DNA from 3 places in the Parabacteroides sp. AF17-28 genome. Region 3 is predicted to be linked to each of the others. Evidence: riboswitches for the same ligand, from Rfam matches in the RefSeq annotation. Region 3 holds a riboswitch; each other region holds the start of a gene.

Region 1 (6,700 bases), on a different contig from region 3:
GTACGACATCCGATTCGGAAATCTGGCCGACAGCCTTATGAATAACGTTCACCTGGATTTCTTCTGTCGACAGACGGATCAACGAGTCGGACAGAGCTTCAACGGAACCATCCACGTCACCCTTCACGATCACATTCAATTCCTGGAAGTTACCCACTGCAATACGACGGCCGATATCATCCAATGTAAGCATCTTCTGCGTACGCAGACCCAACTCACGCTGTAACTGCTCACGGCGGTTGGCGATCTCGCGGGCTTCCTGGTCTGTTTCCAGTACGTTAAATGTATCACCGGCCTGTGGAGCACCGTTCAATCCCAGGATCAGAGCCGGTTCGGAAGGACCGGCCTTTTCGATACGCTGGTTACGTTCGTTGAACATAGCCTTTACACGACCGAAGTGTGTACCGGCCAGCACGATATCTCCCACTTTCAGAGTCCCGTTTTCAACCAATACAGTAGAAACATATCCGCGTCCCTTATCCAGGGAAGACTCGATAATAGAACCTACGGCACGTCTCTTCGGGTTTGCCTTCAAGTCGAGCAAATCGGCTTCCAACAGTACTTTTTCCAACAATTCTTCTACACCGATACCCTTCTTGGCTGATATTTCCTGGCTCTGGTATTTACCACCCCAGTCTTCCACCAGGTAGTTCATATTAGCCAACTCCTCCTTAATCTTTTCCGGATTGGCATGCGGTTTATCGATCTTGTTGATAGCAAAGACGATAGGAACACTGGCAGCCGAAGCATGATTGATCGCTTCAATCGTCTGCGGCATGACATTATCGTCGGCAGCCACAATGATAATCGCGATATCCGTTACTTTGGCACCACGGGCACGCATAGCGGTAAACGCCTCGTGACCCGGAGTATCCAGGAATGTAATACGGCGTCCGCTCTGCAGCTTCACGTTGTAAGCACCGATGTGCTGTGTGATACCTCCGGCCTCACCGGCAATTACATTTGCATTACGGATGTTATCTAATAAAGAAGTTTTTCCATGGTCGACGTGTCCCATCACGGTTACGATAGGCGGACGCGCAACCCAGTCTTCTTCATTATCGTCTTCTTCATCGGCCTTGATGGCTTCCACCACTTCGGCACTTACATATTCTGTCTTGAAGCCGAATTCTTCAGCTACAATATTAATAGTCTCCGCATCCAGTCGCTGGTTGATGGAAACCATGATGCCGATACTCATACAAGTAGCGATAACCTGGGTTACAGGAACGTCCATCATGTTGGCAAGGTCATTGGCTGTAACGAATTCCGTCAGCTTCAGGATCTTGCTTTCCATTTCCTCCTGTTCCATCAATTCGTGCTCACGTTTCTGCACGGCGTCACGTTTGTCACGACGGTACTTGGCACCTTTATTATTCTTGTTTCCTTTGTTGGTCAGGCGAGCCAGTGTCTCTTTTACCTGCTTCTGTACATCTTCCTCACTGATCTCCGCCTTCACCGGCTTGCGCAAGCGGGGCTTACGATCGTCGTTCGAATGATTCGGACGTGTCGGACGCGCGTTCGTACCCGGTGTATTGTTAACATCTACCCGGTCTTTCTTAATACGGTTACGCTTTTTCTTTGCATCCTGATTACCTTCGCCCGGTTTGACAGGAGCACCGGGTCTTGCTGTTGCATCTTTCGGTCCCTTGTTGAAAGGACCGTTACCCGACTGTCCCGGTTTATTACCGGCAAACCTCTCACGTTTGTCATCACGTTCCTTCTTCCGCTCTTCTTTAGTCTTCTTCTTAGGGCGGGTAGACTGATTTAATGCATTCAGGTCAATCTTCCCTGTCACCTTGATTTTAGACTCGAACTTCGGAGTATTCAACCGGAATAACTCATCGTCAGACCCGCCATCGGCAGAAGCCGCCGGCTCTTCAGTATTTACGGTCGTTGACTCTATGGTTGCTGTTTTCGGCTCCTCTACAGGCTCCGGTTTAACCACTTCTGCTGGTTCCTTTTCCACTACTATAACTTTTTCTTCTTTTTTCTCCTCTGGCTGCTGTGTTACATCCGGAACTTTCACCTCAGGCACTTTTACTTCCGGGGTTTTCACCTCCGGAGCCGGAGCTTCAGCAGTTTTTGCAGCAGGAGCCTCCACAGGCACCTCTACTTTCTTTTCCACAGGAGCAGAAACCGGTTCAGGTCGTTCTTCCTGTGTTCTTTTATGCGGTCTGTCCAGATCGATCCGGCCCTTTGTAACAATTTTGGGCTTGAATTCTTCCGGTATCACAGTCTTTATTTCCGAATTCCTTTCTTCTTTCACAGAAGCAATTTCCTTATGAGGGCGTTCGGGCACAACCCGCTCACGCTCACGCCCTCCGTCCGGTAAATCTTTACCAAACTCTTTTACGAGCAAAGCATACTGTTCATCACCGATTCGCGTGTTGGGATTGTTATCCTCAACCTCGAACCCTTTCTTGCGTAAGAAGTCAACAACTGTGTTGATTCCTACATTTAATTTCCTTTGTACTTGTATTAATTTTATGGGCATATCAAACTTTGTCGTAATACTTATTCCTGAGTTTCATCCTCTTCTTTTTCTTCTCTCTCTTCAACCTCTTCTTCAAATTCGGCAGATAAGATAGCAAGTACCTCGTCAACAGTCTGTTCTTCGAGGTCGGCACGTTCAATTATCTCGTCGCGGCTCATCGCTAACACGCTCTTCGCGGTATAGCATCCTGTATTTTTCAGCGCTTCGATAACCCAAGCATCGATTTCATCCGAGAATTCATCCAAGTAGATGTCTTCTTCATCTGCACCTTCCACATCGCGGAATACGTCAATTGCATATTCGGTCAACATACAGGCCAGTTTGATATTCAAACCACCCTTACCGATAGCCAATGAAACTTCTTCAGGACGAAGATAAACCTCTGCCTTATGTTCTTCTTCGTTCACTCGTATAGAGGAAATTTTAGCCGGGCTTAATGCACGCTGGATAAACAGCGATACATTGGATGTATAATTAATTACATCGATATTCTCGTTTCTCAGCTCGCGAACGATACCGTGAATACGGGAACCCTTCATTCCGACGCAGGCGCCAACCGGATCGATACGGTCGTCGTACGACTCTACGGCTACTTTTGCTCTCTCTCCCGGAATACGGGCTATTGCCTTGATAGTGATCAGACCATCATTGATTTCAGGCACTTCGAGTTCAAACAAACGCTGCAGGAATAATTTGTCTGTACGGGAAAGAATAATCTTCGGATTGTTGTTGTAATTATCCACCCGTTGTACGATTGCACGTACTGTCTCACCTTTGCGGTAAAAGTCTGTCGGGATCTGTTCTGTTTTCGGGAGCAGCAACTCATTACCCTCGTCATCCAGCAACAGGATTTCTTTCTTCCATACCTGATAAACATCGGCAGCAATGATGTTACCGATTTTATCTTTATATTTAGCAAATAAGCTGTCTTTCTGTAATTCAAGTATTTTTGAAGCTAACGTCTGACGCAGGTTCAAGATGGCACGACGTCCGAAGTCTGCAAAATGCACTTCGTCGGTTACTTCTTCGCCGACTTCGCAATCAGCGTCGATCTTACGGGCCTCAGTCAATGTCAGCTGAAGGTTAGAGTCTTCCAGTTCGTCATCTGCAACAACCGTACGGTTTCTCCAGATTTCAAAGTCTCCTTTCTCAGGATTGATAATTACGTCGTAATTTTCATCCGTACCGAACATTTTAGCGATCACGTTGCGGAATGAGTCTTCCAACACGCTGATCATCGTATCCTTATCTATATTCTTCAACTCCTTGAACTCAGCAAGTGTGTCAATCATACTGATTGTTTCCTCTTTCTTGGCCATAATCTTTTACTTGAATCTTATTAAGTATTTTGTATATTTTATTTCATCGAATGTATATGACTGGTCTTCCTGTACAGCCACCTTACGCTTGGCACCTTCGGGTTTTACCTGTTTTTCAACAGTTACGACTACCCCGTTTTCATCGGCCGATTTCAATACACCTGCCAACTTCGTACCGTTTTTAAGCAGCATTTCCACTTCATTGCCTATATTTTTCACATACTGGCGAAGCACTTTAAACGGAGATGTTATACCGGCGGAACCCACTTCAAGCTCGAAGTCTTCCGCATCCCGGTCCAGGTGACCTTCCACATAACGGCTCAACTCCACACAGTCGTCGATGCAAACACCCTCATCATTATCTATCTCTATGATAATCAGGTTACCCGGTTTAATTACTACGTCTACCAAATAATTGTCGGAAGAAGCTAATTTCTCTTCAACCAACTGACTTATTACGTCCTTTTCAATCATACACATACAGTTAAGAACAAAAGAAGGGGACTGCCCGCCCCCTCCTCATCTTCGCTTAATCGCCCGCAAATATACAAATAATCAATGAGTTTTCAAACAAATATTATTATTTCTTTCATATCCGTATCAGATATTGTAAGATTCCCTCTTTTTACGTTTCTTTGTACCCGAATTCAAAAGGGGTGCTTATGGTTCAATACCATAGGCTGAGAACATACCCATATTACCTGTACGGATAATGCCGGCGTAGGGAATTGAAAAACCAAGCCTTCCGGGCTTGCATGGTATATTTCTTCCGACACTCCTTTTCACCGTTCGTTTATTTTATTTAGGTTATCAAAAAAACAAAGGATGAAAAGTGTATTTATTTTAGCCTCATCATGGGCTGTACTGACTGCGCAGGGAATAACTGTCGAACCTGCCGATTCACTGAAAATTTCCAAAGACGTATCACTGGATGAAGTTGTTGTCACAGCAACCAAAGTCGCCAAAGGGACGCCTGTCGCCTACAGCGAGTTAACACAAGACGAACTGAAACGACGGAACGACGGACAAGGTATCCCCTACCTGATCCTACAATCACCGTCCGTTATCATGACTTCGGATGCCGGAACGGGTATCGGTTACTCCGGTTTCCGCATTCGCGGAACAGATGCCAACCGTATCAATATCACAGTCAACGGAGTACCCGTGAACGACTCGGAGTCGCATACCGTCTTCTGGGTGAATATGCCCGATTTCGCCTCTTCGGTTGACAATATCCAGATACAGCGCGGTGCCGGGACTTCTACCAATGGGGCTGCCGCATTCGGTGCAACCGTCTCTATGCAGACACAAAAATCGGAACTGAAGCCCTACGCCGAATATTCGGTATCAGCCGGCTCGTTCGGAACTGTCAAGAATACAGTCAAGTTCGGTACCGGACTTCTCAATGACCATTTTGTTTTCGACGCCCGTTATTCCAATATCCAAAGCGACGGCTACATAGATCGGGCCGATGCCAATATGCATTCCTACTTCGCATCGGCCGCCTATTACGGAGACAACACGCTGATTCGTTTCCAGACATTCGGCAGTATCGAAAAAACCTATCAGGCATGGACCGGTGTTCCGTCCTATATGCTGGATTCCAACCGCACATACAATCCCTGCGGTGAATATAAAGAGGATGGAGTGACCAAATACTACAAAAACCAGACAGACAACTATCGGCAGCAAAACTACCATCTGACCGCCAGCCAGCGCTTAAACGATCTCTGGAACATGAACCTGACTCTCCATTACACACACGGAGCAGGTTACTATGAAGATTATAAAGGCGGCGCTAAGTTTAAAAGCTACAAACTGAATCCTTATATCAACAGCCAGGGCGATACGATCACCAAGACCGATCTCGTTCGCCGCAAATGGCTGGAAAATGATTTCTATGGAGCCATCTACAGTGCCAATTTCCGGGGCGAACGCCTGCAATTCTCAGTAGGAGCCGCTATCAACCGTTATGACGGCAACCATTTCGGCCGCGTCATGTGGGCAAAACAATCGAACAGCCTTCCCGAACCTGATTATGAATACTACCGCAATACCGGCAATAAGCTGGATTATAATATGTACGCAAAGGCCAACTACCAGTTCCATCCTCACCTGAACGGCTACCTGGATATGCAATACCGAGGCATCCACTACACAATCAAAGGAAGTGACGATAAAGCCGGTGACAACGTAAATATCAATAAATACTGGAACTTCTTCAACCCCAAAGCGGGTATTAATTTCCAAAAAGACGGGCACAATGCTTTCGTCTCATTCTCCGTAGCCAACCGCGAACCCAACCGGGACAACTTCACAGAGGCCGGCCCGGACGAACGTCCGCAACATGAAACCTTATACGACTACGAAGCAGGCTATGGTTTCGGAAATTCCCGTTTTCACGTCGGTGCAAACCTTTATTTCATGGACTATAGCAACCAATTAATCCTGACCGGTAAGATCAGTGAAATCGGTGAAGCCCTTACCTCCAATATCAAAGACAGCTACCGCATGGGGATCGAGTTGACCGGAGGCGTGGAAATCGCCCGTTGGCTGGATTGGAGCGGGAACCTGACATTGAGCCGGAACAAAATCAAGAATTTCACAGAAAGCATCGAAGTGTACGAAACCCTCCCTAACGGCGATTGGGGCTATCAGCGTGAGGATCACAATAAGCTGGGAACGACCAATATCGCTTTTTCACCGGATATCATCGCCAACAGCATGTTCAACTTCAATTGGAAACAACTCAGTGCAAGCTTTAACTCCCAGTTTGTCGGACGCCAATATATCGACAATACTTCCAGCAAAGACCGCTCCATCGATCCTTACTTTGTAAGCAATCTGCGTGTCGGCTATGTCTTCAAGCCGAAGTTTATGAAAG
Region 2 (6,700 bases), on a different contig from region 3:
AGCGGCATATAAAGCCAGAGAAGCCGAAATTACGGACTTTCAGTTATTCTGCCTGAATATATTGGACAATATGCCTTTCCCTGTACTTGTCAAAGATATCAACGATGATTTCAAATATAAGTTTTGGAACAAAGAAGCTGAACTTCAATCCGGCAAAAAGCAAAGTGAAGTATTGGGGCATTCCGATATCGATATCTTTGGTGAAGAGCGTGGTTTGAGATACCGGAAAATAGACGAGCAATTGGTAAAAGATAAAAAAGAATATCGCTCGGAAGAGGATTATCTTACTCCTGATGGGGTTTTACACAAAACAATTGTGAGCAAATCGGTTGTATCGTTAGGGAATGACCATTGGCTTCTCATTGCCCGTTGGGACATTACCAAGATAAAAGAATACGAACAAGAATTAATTCAGGCAAAAGAGAAACTGGAAAATGTCATCAAGACACAGGATCTGGTGCTCAACAGCATTAATTTCGGACTTGTTTATGTAGACAAAAACTATGTTGTGCAATGGGAATCAACAGCCAGCCTGAATAATATAGCTAAAGGACGGAGGTATATAGCAGGAAAAGTGTGTTACGAAACTGTGATGGGACGTCAGAGTCCTTGCCCCCATTGCGCATTAAGTGATACGGTTGAGAAAGGCAAACCTGTTCGTCACGAGATAACCGAAGGGGATACGACTATCGAGATCAGCGCCATACCGGTCTACTCAAACGACGGAAGCGAAATGTTGGGCGGCTTGATGAAGCTCGAAGATATTTCGGATAAGAAACGGATCGAACATTTGCTCTATGAAGTAAAGAAAGCGGATGAAGCAAACCAACTGAAATCAGCTTTCTTAGCAAATATGAGCCACGAAATCCGTACGCCATTGAATGCAATTGTCGGCTTCTCCAATCTTCTGGCCGAAACCGACGATCCCGAAGAGAAGAAAGAATTTGTTCATATCATTACATCAAATAACGAGTTATTGCTCCAGCTGATCAATGACATCATCGATATGTCCAAGATAGAAGCGGGAACACTTGATTTTAACTATTCCGACACGGATATTAACCTGTTGATGGAAGACCTCTGCCAGCAAATGCAGCTGAAAAATCAAAGGCCGGACAGTGTTAAGATCGAATTTGTACAAAAGCAGCCGGAATGTATTATCCATACGGACCAAAACCGTGTTATGCAGGTAATGATTAACTTTATGACCAATGCCATGAAATTCACAGAACAGGGCAGCATTACCTTCGGTTATGAAAAATCCGAAAAAGACATCTATTTTTTTGTTAAAGATACCGGAATCGGAATCCCTGCCGAAAAGAAAGACAAAGTATTCGAACGCTTTGTCAAGCTGAACACTTTCGTCCAGGGAACAGGGCTTGGGCTTCCTATTTGTGCCATGATCATCGAGAAATTCGGAGGAATAATAGGTGTGGATTCCAAGGAAGGCGAAGGGTCCACTTTCTGGTTCCGGTTGCCAATCTGATTTTGAACTGATTTTTTTTGTACTTTTGCTACGTACAAACTAAAAAAGTCAATGCTTAAACGTCTATTTGTATCTGCAGGAATTCCCTTTTTTGTTCTGTCTTTATCTGTTAAAGCTCAAGAACAAGGTCATGTTATTACGACAGATAGCACAGCCCGGAAAGAGGTTATCACCGTTGACGGTGTGGAACTGAACGAAAGGCAATTAAAACGCTACTACCGTCAACAGCGTAAAGACTCCATTCGTGCACATAAAAATATATGGTGGTCCGTTCTCGGAGGGCCATCTTATACACCGGAAGCTTCATTCGGTGTTGGAGGTGCAGTCTTAGCCAGTTTCCGGATAAACAAACAAGATACTGTTTCACAACGGTCCTTTCTGCCTGCCGGTCTGAATCTGTCGCTGAACGGAACAATCGTTGTTGCCGGTGCGGGAACATTTTTCTTCAATGAAAACCGTTTTCGCATTTACGTAAGTTATGGTTACAGGAATGAACCTTCGCATTACTATGGCAAAGGATTTGAAAAGGCTAAAAATCTGGAACGGAGCGATTCGACGACCAAATTCCACCGAAACTATTTCCAACTGTATCCGCGTTTTGTATGGGAAGTACGGCCCCATTTCTATTTAGGCGGCCTGTTCGATCTGAATTATACACGGGCATCGGATATAAATCCGGTAATGGAAGAAGATCCTTATTTCCGGAAATTTAAAAGCAAATATTTCAATGTCGGTATCGGCGGGCTCATCCAATATGATACCCGTGATGATGTTGCAACTCCTACACGAGGGATGTTGTTAGGTACAAACGTCAAATTGTTTGGAAAATATCTCGGAGGTGCTTATAATTATGAAATCATCGAACTCGAATATCGCCAATTCAAGAACGTATTCCGTCCGCGCAGTACGCTCGCCTGGATCGCCAAAAGCCAAATCGGCATGGGAGATATTCCTTTTACGGAGTTGCCGACATTCGGTTCTCCCTTCGACCTTCGCGGCTATTATATGGGCAAATACCGGGATAAATCGATGGCTTACGGAATTGTCGAATATCGCCATATGTTCGGTTCACCGGCAAAGTACAAAAGCGGCAACTTCTGGGCGAAATGCGGTTTTGTAGCCTGGGCCGGAACCGGGACGATCGGAGAAACTCCTTTTGACTGGAACAAGTGGAAATTCAATTTCGGAGCCGGACTCCGTTTCCAGATGCAGCCGGGAAAGAATTTCAGGCTGGATATCGGCAAAGAGCCCGGACAACCGGGTATGCAGGTCTATATGAATATGACGGAAGCATTCTGATCAGAACGACAGTCGCATCATAAAACGAACGCCCTTCGTCTGGATACCCGGATTATCACGATAGTTCAGACGCCAGACATAATCCAGACGAAGGAACTTTAAGATGTTTTCCACACCGACACTGGCTTCCATATAAGGCGCTTTTCCCAATGTATAAGTATCGTCGGGGAAGAGATATAAGCCGTCTCCACCATTCATCGGATTATTCTTTTCAGTCAGATGTCCCCACAAGCCGCGGAAACAGAAAACTTCCCTCCATTTCAACTTCTTTATCATCGGTATGCGGTTCAACAGGTTACCATTCATGTAATAAGTTAAATCCCAGGAAGCATATTCATCGTTGATAAACTCCATCGCGTTCATATTCGTATATGACTCCGGCTGGATCGTATAAGAAAGGTTGGCATTCGGCAAGATCAACAATGGATAAGGTACTTTGTTCCAGACTTTTCCCGCTTTGGTTATAATATCGATATAACCGAAAGCCGAGAACCAGAAACGTTTCTGAATGCCGATATCCGTACGCTGGTAATCGTACGACGACCCCAACAGGTTTTTCTTCGCCATCACATGGCTGAAATTGAAGATCAGCGCATCGAAAGTAATCGGGTAACGAAGGTTACGCGTCTGATAGAACTTCTCATCCTTTGCATAACGGAATTTCAGTTCCAACTCCGTCATGTCATAACTCTTAGTGGGTGTTATAATCCCATCCGGACCAATACGGTCGAATACAGCATACTCGGTAGCATATTCACGGCGGTTACGGACAACAGCCCCATAAGCCAAACCATTATAATGCTCATGATAGTAAGTCAACTCGGCCTGCCGCAAATAAGTGGCACGCGTATCTTTCTGACGTTTCCACGCCAGGAACATATTATCTTTGCTGGCATACATATATTGCTGTCCCAACTGGTTGATGTCGTACATGTATTCCAGACGGATCGAGTTCAACGGGAACTCCTTACGATATTCCTTACGGTCGTTGAACGAATATTCGACAAGAGCGTCATATTTCAGTTTTTCATCTTTTGTCCCATACGCCATATAGCCGTCAAAGAACAAGTTTTTACTGAATGCCGTCGTCGTTGTTCCTCCCACACGGAAGCGGGCTCCTTCGATCGCATTACCACTGATCGCCGTATTCATCGGACCAAACTCGAATTTACTTTTCAACGGGTCCTTATTGGTCGGGATATAACCGGAAACGAGGATCGATACGACCTGTTCCGTTATGTAAAAGATCGGAACGGAGCGGAATTTTGCCATCAGCTTCTCGACGGAATTGGGATTCTTCTTAATCCCCTCTTCCGGACGGTTGCTTATCCAGAATTCATCCGTCTGCCGATACGCTTCTTTCAGCGTAATAACAGGCGCACTCTCCTTGAACACCTGGGCCTGTTCGGCATCCGGCTCCTCAAACGACTGGTTGCTGTAAACATTCAGGCGCCGCGCATACATTCCTTTAGACTTTTCGCTTAACTTGAAATTGACATTGATATCGTCTTTCGTAATGATACGGGTACTGTCCGGCGTACGTTCGAACGTCTGTTCGATTGTCATTCCGGATACGAAGTTCAAGTTGATATCTTTGGGAACGTTAAGGATCGCTTTCTGCACAAAGAACGTGGAGTCGAGCGTGACAAACAGATGCCCGGTAAAACCGAATGTCTCCGAATTGAAGGGGACAAACCCCAGATCAACGCAGTTCCGCCCGTTCACCTCCAACGTGTCGAGCAGATAATATTTGTAATAGTTCGGTCCGATTGTGGAAAGCGGGCTTACAAACCGTTGCAGAAACAAAGGAATATCGTTTTTAAAGATATCGACTTCCCGGAAAACCTCGTTCAGGAACTGCTGGATACCGTCGCGGGAGAATATTTCATCCACACCGGATGCTTTGCTGCCTTTGACAACCCGTTTTTCCGACTTCGGCTCTTTGCGATAATATACCGTTTCGACCTTTTCCCTTTCCGAAACCGGTAGAATAGTCGTACCGACATCAAGTGTATCGACAAAATCAACCAGGAAATCAAACTTGCCCGGCTTTCCGTCTTTTTTAGGTTTAGGATGGAAATCGTTCATCGCAAAGACCATCTTCTCATACTGATCGTATTGAAAATAGTCATGATTACGAGGGTCATTGCTTTCACGTGAAGCAATCACCTGTTTTACAAAGGTCACAGCCGGATTCTCCTTTTTGCTGTATTTCTCCTTTTTCGGCTTGACAACGACCTCATTCAACGCGATTCCGTTCGGCGCTAATTGTATTTTCAGATTATTGGTCCTGCCCGGAGTGACTCCCACTTCTTTTGTATCATATCCCAGATAGGAAACAACCAAGGTTCTGTTGGCATTCGGAGTAGAGAATGTGAAATTCCCGTCCCCGTCAGTTGCCGTTCCTATCGTCGTTCCTTTGAATATAAGAGATACATAAGGTAATCCTTCCCCAGTAATCGAGTCGGTCACTATTCCTTTTATTATCGTATTCTGTCCATTTGCTATCCATACCACAAATAAGGATGCCAGCAAAAAAACAATCTTTTTCCCCATCACAATTTTCTATCCTTAGATTTTTACTTTATCCCTAATTAAACGCTGCAAAAGTATAACAGTTTATTTTTACAGAGTGTTCCAAAACGTGCACATAATCTTCCAATTGAAAAAAATTCTTTCTACCTTTGCCTGTTGAAAGGGGTGCCATACTGTAAACGGGCTGAGATTATACCCTGTGAACCTGATGCGGGTAATGCCGCCGTAGGAAAAAACAGACAAGGCTTTTCCCTCCTTTTTTATATATAAATGAAAACAAACACAATGTTTCGCTATCCGGTAGCACTCACAATTGCCGGCTCAGACAGCGGCGGCGGTGCAGGAATACAGGCGGACCTGAAGACATTTTCAGCATTAGGCGTATTCGGAGCTTCTGTAATAACATCCATTACCGCCCAGAATACAACGGGTGTAAGGGGGATACAGGCTGTTTCGCCGGAAATAGTGGAAGGACAGATAAATGCCGTATTCGAGGATATAACGGTCGATGCCGTAAAAATCGGGATGTTGCATAACCGGGAAGCTGCCAGGATTGTAGCCTGTGCGATCGACCGTTTTTCGCTTTCAAAAGTAATTCTCGACCCTGTCATGATTTCGACAAGCGGCAGCAAGCTGATGGAAGACGAGACGATCGAAGTCATTGTAAACGAATTGTTCCCTAAGGTCATGTTAGTGACTCCGAATATAGACGAAGCTGCTTTCCTGTCAGGCATGCCGATACGGAATGAAGAAGAGATGGAAAAAGCCGCTCAAGAGCTTTTAGCCCGGGGATGCCGTTCCGTCCTGATGAAAGGCGGCCATCTGGAGGGAAGCGAAAGGGCCGATATCCTGTTCACGAAGGATGCAGCCCCTCTCCGACTGGTTGTCCCGGCTGTTCAGACACAAAACACGCATGGCACGGGATGCACACTGTCTTCCGCAATTGCTGCTTATATGGCTTTGGGAAAAGAATTGCCGGATGCCGTAAGCTTGGCAAAAGAGTACGTAACAGCCGCTCTCGAGGCCGGTGCCGATGTGCAAACCGGACACGGGCATGGACCTATGAACCATCTGTTCGCTCCCGTTCCGTTGATAAAAATAAAAGCATGAAAAAGCTGATTGTAATCACGACACCGGGCTTCTTTCCGGGAGAAAACATCATTCTCACCCGGCTTTTTGAAGAAGGAATGCAATCTCTCCACCTGCGTAAGCCGGAAGGAAAGATTGACGAACTGCGCCGACTGCTGGATAAGATACCGACCGTCCACTATCCGAAAATCGTGCTCCACGACTGCTTTTCGCTGGCAACAGATTACGGCTTGGGGGGCGTGCACCTGAACCGGCGTAACAGCCTGGCGCCATCCGGCTTCAAGGGGACGG
Region 3 (6,700 bases):
CCAGGGAATGCAACCGATTGCCGGTTATAATTTCGGTGCCCGCCTCTATCCGCGTGTGACGGAGGTGACGAAGCTGACGATGAAGTGGGCGATCGGGGTGGCAACAACAGGTTTTCTGCTTTGCCAGCTGTTCCCTTCGATGATTGTCCGTATGTTTACAACCTATCCGGAGTTGATTGCGGCGGCTGTATCAGGCTTGCATATCGTCTTTGCCGTTTTTCCGATTGTCGGATTCCAGATGGTGGCGACGAACTTTTTCCTTTCTATCGGGATGTCGAAAAAGGCGATCTTTCTTTCGTTGACGCGTCAGTTGCTGTTCCTCGTACCCTGCCTGCTGATTCTTCCTCCCTGGCTTGGCACGTTGGGCGTCTGGATCAGTATTCCGATTGCCGATGCGACTGCTACCGCCGTGACCGCTGTTGTATTAATAAACCAGTTCAGGAAGTTTCGTGCTAAATAAAAAATGTATATCTTTGTGACAACACATACTATTTAGATAAACTAATATTCAATGTAAGTATGAGGACAAGAGCAGAATATCTGGAACTACTTCGCTGTTATAAACAACAGATGGCCGAACGATATGGTATTATCCGTTTGGGAATATTCGGTTCTGTTTCCCGTAATGAACAAAATATAGATAGCGATTTGGACGTTTGTGTAGAGATGAAGGAGCCGGATGGCTTTATTCTTCTAAATATTAAATACGAATTAGAAGAATTGCTGAACTGTAAGATCGACATAATTCGTCTTCGTGATAATATGAATATCTTACTAAAAAGAAATATAGAGAGGGACGGGATATATGTGTAAGGAAGAAGTTCTATTATTATTTAAACAAATCAGAGATTCGTTGTGTACGATTGTTACTCGTTCTATACCTGTAAATACAGCTGATGATTTTACTCATTCTCCTGATGGGATGATGAGATTGGATAGTATTTGTATGTTGTTGGTTACTATTGGTGAAGCAGTAAAGAATATTGATAAGTATACACATAAATCTCTTTTCTCAAAATATCCGGCAATAAGCTGGCGGAATGTGATGGGGCTGCGTGATATAATTGCACATCAGTATTTTAATGTGGATGCAGAAATAATTCTTCGTATCGTAAAAGTAAATGTTCCTCAATTACAGAATGAAATTGATCGCATTATAATAGATTTAGAGAAAGATGCATTAGAAGAGAATGCAGATAAATAGAAATAATTATGGACGACAATAAAATCATACTCACCATCGGCCGGCAGTTTGGCAGTGGTGGCCGCGAGATAGGGCAGAAGTTGGCAAAGGCGCTGGGTATTGCCTATTATGACAAACAACTGATGGCGATTGCTGCCAAGGAGAGCGGGCTCAGTGAAGAGTTTTTTGAGAAGGCTGACGAACGGGCATCCAGTGGGCTGGCATACGCTTTTACGATGGGCTATTCCTATATGGGGCTGTTTCCTCCGTATGCCGATGTGTTGTCTAACGACCGTTTGTTCCTCTACCAGAGTGATGCGATCCGGAACTTGGCGGAGAAAGGTTCTTGCATAATTGTGGGCCGATGTGCCGATTATATCTTGCGCGACGATCCGGATTGTTTGAGTTTCTTTATCCATAACAACAAAGAAAACCGGATCCAGCGGATTATCGAAAACCAGCATGTTACGGTGGAACAGGCGGAAGAGTTGATGACAAAAACCGACAAATCGCGTGCTGCCTACTATAACTATTATACGAATAAAGAGTGGGGAGTTGCCTCGAGCTATAACTTCTCGATTGATGTTTCCGTGTTGGGAGTGGACGAAACAGTCGAGTTTATGAAAAGTTTTGTAGAACGGAAAATGAATAAACGCCCGCCGCATTTCGGATAATTTATTATCTTTGCAACCGACTTATCATAGGGGTGCCTTACTATCAGGCTGAGATTATACCCATAGAACCTGCCCGGGTAATGCCGTGAAGGGAAAAGGTAGAATTGCTAAATAAAGGGGAGCGTTACCTCTATGTGCTTCCCGATGTTTAAACTCTAATTATTATTTTGTATGGAACAGATTGTTTCAACAGGAATTATTGACTCTTACTTTGCGAAGTTGAAGAGTAATTTGTCTATTGATGTCGCTATTGTAGGCGGTGGTCCTTCCGGTATTGTTGCCGCTTATTACCTGGCTAAAGCCGGAAAGAAAGTTGCTTTGTTCGACCGTAAACTGGCTCCCGGTGGAGGTATGTGGGGCGGCGCCATGATGTTTAACGACATCGTCGTGCAGGAAGAAGCCATGCCGATCGTGAAAGAGTTGGGCGTTAGCTATAAGGATGCCGGTAACGGTACTTATATTATGGACTCCGTACACACCACTTCTGCCTTGATCTATAACGCAACGAAGGCCGGTGCAACTATTTTCAACTGCTATTCTGTAGAAGACGTTGTGTTCCATAACGACGCCGTAGCCGGCGTGGTTGTGAATTGGGCTCCGGTTATCCGTGAAGGTATGCATGTGGACCCGCTGACGATCATGGCAAAGGCTGTTCTGGAAGGAACAGGTCACGATTGCGAAATTGCCCGCGTAGTTGCCCGCAAGAACGATATTAAATTGAACACTCCGACCGGCGGTGTGATCGGCGAACGTTCGTTGAACGTCGAGTTAGGCGAATCTACGACTGTCGAGAATACAAAGGAAATCTATCCGGGATTGTTCGTTTCCGGTATGGCTGCCAATGGTGTAAGCGGTAGTTTCCGTATGGGACCGATCTTCGGCGGTATGCTGATGAGCGGAAAGAAAGCGGCTGAACTTATCTGTGCGAAAATCGGTTAACACTTTCAACTATCAAAATGCTCTTTCAGAGCATTTTGATATGTTCCCGTTGTGCGTTGAAGAACTGGATGCGTTGTATTTCTCCGCTCACCGATATGTTGGTCGAGAAGCGTTTGAGAGATTTGATCCATTCCCGCTGGCTCTGACAGAACTCCTTGTCTTTAGAAGAGATCGAGTTGATCGAGAAGATGCGAATCATCCCGAATTCGAAATTCTTCATGCTGACGTAGCTGTAAGTCGCTTCGAAATCAATATTCGAAATATAGATATTAACGTTCTTTCCGCTAATCGGATACTTGCCGATGGTTGCAATCTCTTCCAGTTCGTCAAGCAAATGAAAAAGTTCCTCTTTCAGTTTTGCAACTTCTTCTTCCGTGACTAAATGTATATCCTGAAAATATTTGATATCATTGACCAGGTGTTTGAAGATCAATTGATCCCATATGTAATTGGTCGTCTCGATTTCTTGGGAGATGTTGACAAATTTTTTTTGTGCATCGGCCAGTTCTTCCGTCAGTTGAAGTTCGGAGAAGTTTTTAACGCAGTTTACTTTCTCATGCTGATACATCCATTTGAACAGGCGGAAGCGTGAAAGATATTCATATCTCAGATAAAACGCTTGCGGTATCATATTGGATGCTGTGCAAAGATCGGATTCAGGATCACCGGCTATAGTTTCCAATACTTCCGTGTAATGCCTGATGATAGATGAGTAGGTCTTTAGTGGTTCTGAATAATGCAAAAAGTTCAGATTGAACATGGTATTATTTGTAAAACCAGCACTGACGACCTGGTCCAGTGAAACGCCTAATTTTTTTGATAAGGTGGCTGCTTCTGCTAATGTAAAAGGTACCTCGCCTCTTAATCTGCGGTAGACAGCTTCTTTCCCGATGTATAAAATGTCCATTAATTCATTTGCGAGATTTGAACCATCGGGAATTTTCATTTTTAACGCTTCTATCAGATTATTGTTGAGTACATCTGTTGTCATTTTATTTCTCCCTATTAAATATGTATATGTAGTATTTACTCTTATAACGCAAGAAAGAGCTCTTTTGTTCCGAAAAATGAAATAAAAATGAATCAAAAGTCAATTATGAGAGTCAAATTGGCCTTATTCTTTAGATGTATAATTGTGTAGTAATGAAAAACTTCTTATTTTTGCATCACTAAGTATGAGAGCGAAACGGAAAATATATCAGTATGTGATGCTGCTTGTTAGTATCGTGGTGCTACTGTCGGTCGTTGTGCCGCATCATCACCATAGTAACGGGTTGCCGTGCTATAAATCGTTGTCGACCGAAGCGGCTCATGGTGGGCATGGCAGTTCGCAATCGCATGACTGCGGCTGTAACGGGCATAACATCGCGCTCTATACATCTATCTTTTCACATACGACAGATGGAGATGCAAGTCAATATCTGTTCCCCTTGCTTGTACTTTTTGACTATATAAATCCTCCTGTTCCGGTATTCTATAAACTCTTATTTGAGAAAGACCGGTCCTTTTACATCGAGTCCCTGCATGATACGTGGATAATATCTGCGTCAGGGCTTCGTGCGCCTCCGTTCTATGTATAATTGATGATTGAGTGAAGTCGTGTCAAGAGTGTTAATTCCCGCTTTTGATGCAACCTTCTATCCTTATTATTTATTATCGAATATACATTAGACAAATCTATCAGAATGAAGAAGATATATTTAGTGTGGGTGATTTTCGCCTACCTGTTAGCGGGTTGCAGTGGGAATACTGCGACTCACGGAGAGCACGAACACGAAGCTCACGAGCATGAAGAAGGACATGATCACGATCATGAGGGGCATGACCATGAACACGAAGGGTATGATCATGCACATGAAGAAGCCGGTGGAGGACATGCCGGAGAAATATCCTTTAAAAAGGCGCTTGCGGAAGCAGTCGGGCTGAAGACGCATAAGGTGGAACCGGGCGCTTTCACGGATGTGATCAAAACAAGCGGCCGTGTGATGGCGGCCCAGGGAGAAGAGTCGGCTGTTGTCGCTACAGTCCCCGGTGTGGTGACATTCGGCAACCTGTCGTTTGTCGATGGAGCGGCTGTACGCAAGGGGCAGGCAATCTTGAGTCTTGCATCCAGCGGGCTGTCTGACGGAAATGTGGCAGCCAAAGCCAAATATGCGTATGAGAACGCAAAGAAGGAATATGAACGCATGGACGCCTTGATAGGGGATAAGATCGTTTCAGCCAAAGATTTCGAGCAGGCCCGCCTGAATTATGAGAATGCGAAAGTCGCCTGGGAAGCTGTTGCAGGAAAACAGACGGCTAACGGTGTTTCCGTTGTTTCGCCGATAAATGGCTATCTGAAGAACCTGCAAGTGAAGGAGGGTGATTATGTGACTGTCGGCCAGCCGTTGGCGACTATCTCACAGAACAACCGCCTGGTGCTGCGTGCGGAGGTTTCGGAGAAATATTATAACTATTTGCCTTCCGTGCAGTCCGCTAATTTCCGTACGCCGTATGACAATGCGACTTATAAACTGTCCGACCTGCGCGGACGTCTGCTTTCGTATGGGAAGGCTTCCGATGCAAACTCGTTTTATGTGCCGGTAACGTTCGAGTTCGACAACAAAGGCGCTATCATTCCCGGTTCGTTCGTGGAAATCTATCTGCTTACCGCACCGCTACAAAATGTGATAAGCGTTCCCGTCTCTGCACTTATCGAGGAGCAGGGCGTCTATTCCGTCTATGTTCGCGAGCATGAGGAAGCCTACAAGAAAGTGCCTGTGACGTTAGGAGCCGATAACGGTTCCGAAGTGCAGATCCTGAGCGGCCTGAAAGCCGGTGATGAAGTCGTGACCGAAGGCGCATACCAGATCAAGTTGGCTTCTGCCTCTAATGCTATTCCTGCACATACACACAACCATTAATAATGTGCCAATGTGCCAATATGCCAATATGCAAATGGATAGAATGTCTTTATCCTGTAGCCATTGGCATATTGACACATTAGCAAATTGAATAATTATTTCTATGCTGAACAAGATAATATATTACTCGCTGCATAACAGGCTGGTTGTACTGGTCTGTTCCCTGCTGCTGATGATTGCCGGAACATATACGGCGTTCCATACGGATGTGGATGTGTTCCCGGATTTGAATGCGCCGACTGTTGTTATCATGACGGAGGCGAATGGCATGGCGCCCGAAGAGGTGGAACGCCTGGTTACTTTCCCGGTGGAAACGGCTGTGAACGGTGCGATGGATGTGCGCCGTGTGCGTTCGTCTTCTACAACCGGTTTTTCGGTTGTCTGGGTTGAGTTCGATTGGGGGACGGATATTTACCGGGCCCGCCAAATCGTATCCGAGAAGCTGGCCGTTGTCGGTGAAAGCCTGCCGGAGAATGTTGGGAAACCGACATTAGGCCCGCAATCCTCCATTCTGGGGGAAATGATGATTATCGGATTGACGGTTGACGATTCGACGGCCGTCACTACCCAAATGGACCTGCGTACGATTGCCGACTGGACGATCCGTCCGCGACTGCTTTCGACAGGCGGCGTGGCACAGGTGGCTGTTATCGGTGGAGACATTAAGGAATACCAGATTCTGCTCGATCCGGCTCGCATGAAGCATTACGGCGTCAGCTTGAATGAAGTCCTGACCGTGACCCGTAATATGAACCGGAATGCCAACGGCGGCGTGCTCTATGAATACGATAACGAATACATCATCCGGGGCGTTCTCTCCACTGCCAAAGCGGAAGAGATCGGAAAGGGTGTCGTAAAGACTGTCGGCGATTTCCCTGTCCTCTTGGAGAATGTGGCAACAGTGAAGATCGGCGGCAAGAGCCCGAAACTCGGAACGGCTTCTGAACGGGCCAAACCGGCTGTGCTGATAACGGTCACCAAGCAGCCGAATACGAGTACGA

What was found. Region 3 has a riboswitch for thiamine pyrophosphate ahead of DWW90_RS15140 (sulfide-dependent adenosine diphosphate thiazole synthase). Riboswitches for the same ligand answer to the same signal wherever they lie in the genome.
Region 1: it holds a riboswitch for thiamine pyrophosphate, as region 3 does, so the genes downstream of both, DWW90_RS05680 (TonB-dependent receptor) here and DWW90_RS15140 (sulfide-dependent adenosine diphosphate thiazole synthase) in region 3, are expected to answer to the same signal.
Region 2: it holds a riboswitch for thiamine pyrophosphate, as region 3 does, so the genes downstream of both, thiD (bifunctional hydroxymethylpyrimidine kinase/phosphomethylpyrimidine kinase) here and DWW90_RS15140 (sulfide-dependent adenosine diphosphate thiazole synthase) in region 3, are expected to answer to the same signal.

What each region holds. Positions count from the first base shown of each region.
Region 1 is NZ_QUGV01000006.1:22,590-29,289, reverse strand. It holds gene infB (translation initiation factor IF-2) at 1-2,497, opposite strand, end outside; gene nusA (transcription termination factor NusA) at 2,518-3,816, opposite strand; gene rimP (ribosome assembly cofactor RimP) at 3,823-4,290, opposite strand; TPP riboswitch at 4,459-4,560, shown strand; gene DWW90_RS05680 (TonB-dependent receptor) at 4,642-6,700, shown strand, end outside.
Region 2 is NZ_QUGV01000004.1:77,817-84,516, forward strand. It holds gene DWW90_RS03885 (ATP-binding protein) at 1-1,486, shown strand, start outside; gene DWW90_RS03890 (BamA/TamA family outer membrane protein) at 1,538-2,785, shown strand; gene DWW90_RS03895 (DUF5686 and carboxypeptidase-like regulatory domain-containing protein) at 2,786-5,341, opposite strand; TPP riboswitch at 5,472-5,569, shown strand; gene thiD (bifunctional hydroxymethylpyrimidine kinase/phosphomethylpyrimidine kinase) at 5,591-6,430, shown strand; gene DWW90_RS03905 (thiamine phosphate synthase) at 6,427-6,700, shown strand, end outside.
Region 3 is NZ_QUGV01000022.1:37,967-44,666, forward strand. It holds gene DWW90_RS15120 (MATE family efflux transporter) at 1-460, shown strand, start outside; gene DWW90_RS15125 (nucleotidyltransferase family protein) at 520-813, shown strand; gene DWW90_RS15130 (DUF86 domain-containing protein) at 806-1,204, shown strand; gene DWW90_RS15135 (AAA family ATPase) at 1,213-1,857, shown strand; TPP riboswitch at 1,876-1,969, shown strand; gene DWW90_RS15140 (sulfide-dependent adenosine diphosphate thiazole synthase) at 2,029-2,796, shown strand; gene DWW90_RS15145 (hypothetical protein) at 2,822-3,787, opposite strand; gene DWW90_RS15150 (DUF6769 family protein) at 3,972-4,376, shown strand; gene DWW90_RS15155 (efflux RND transporter periplasmic adaptor subunit) at 4,482-5,699, shown strand; gene DWW90_RS15160 (efflux RND transporter permease subunit) at 5,803-6,700, shown strand, end outside.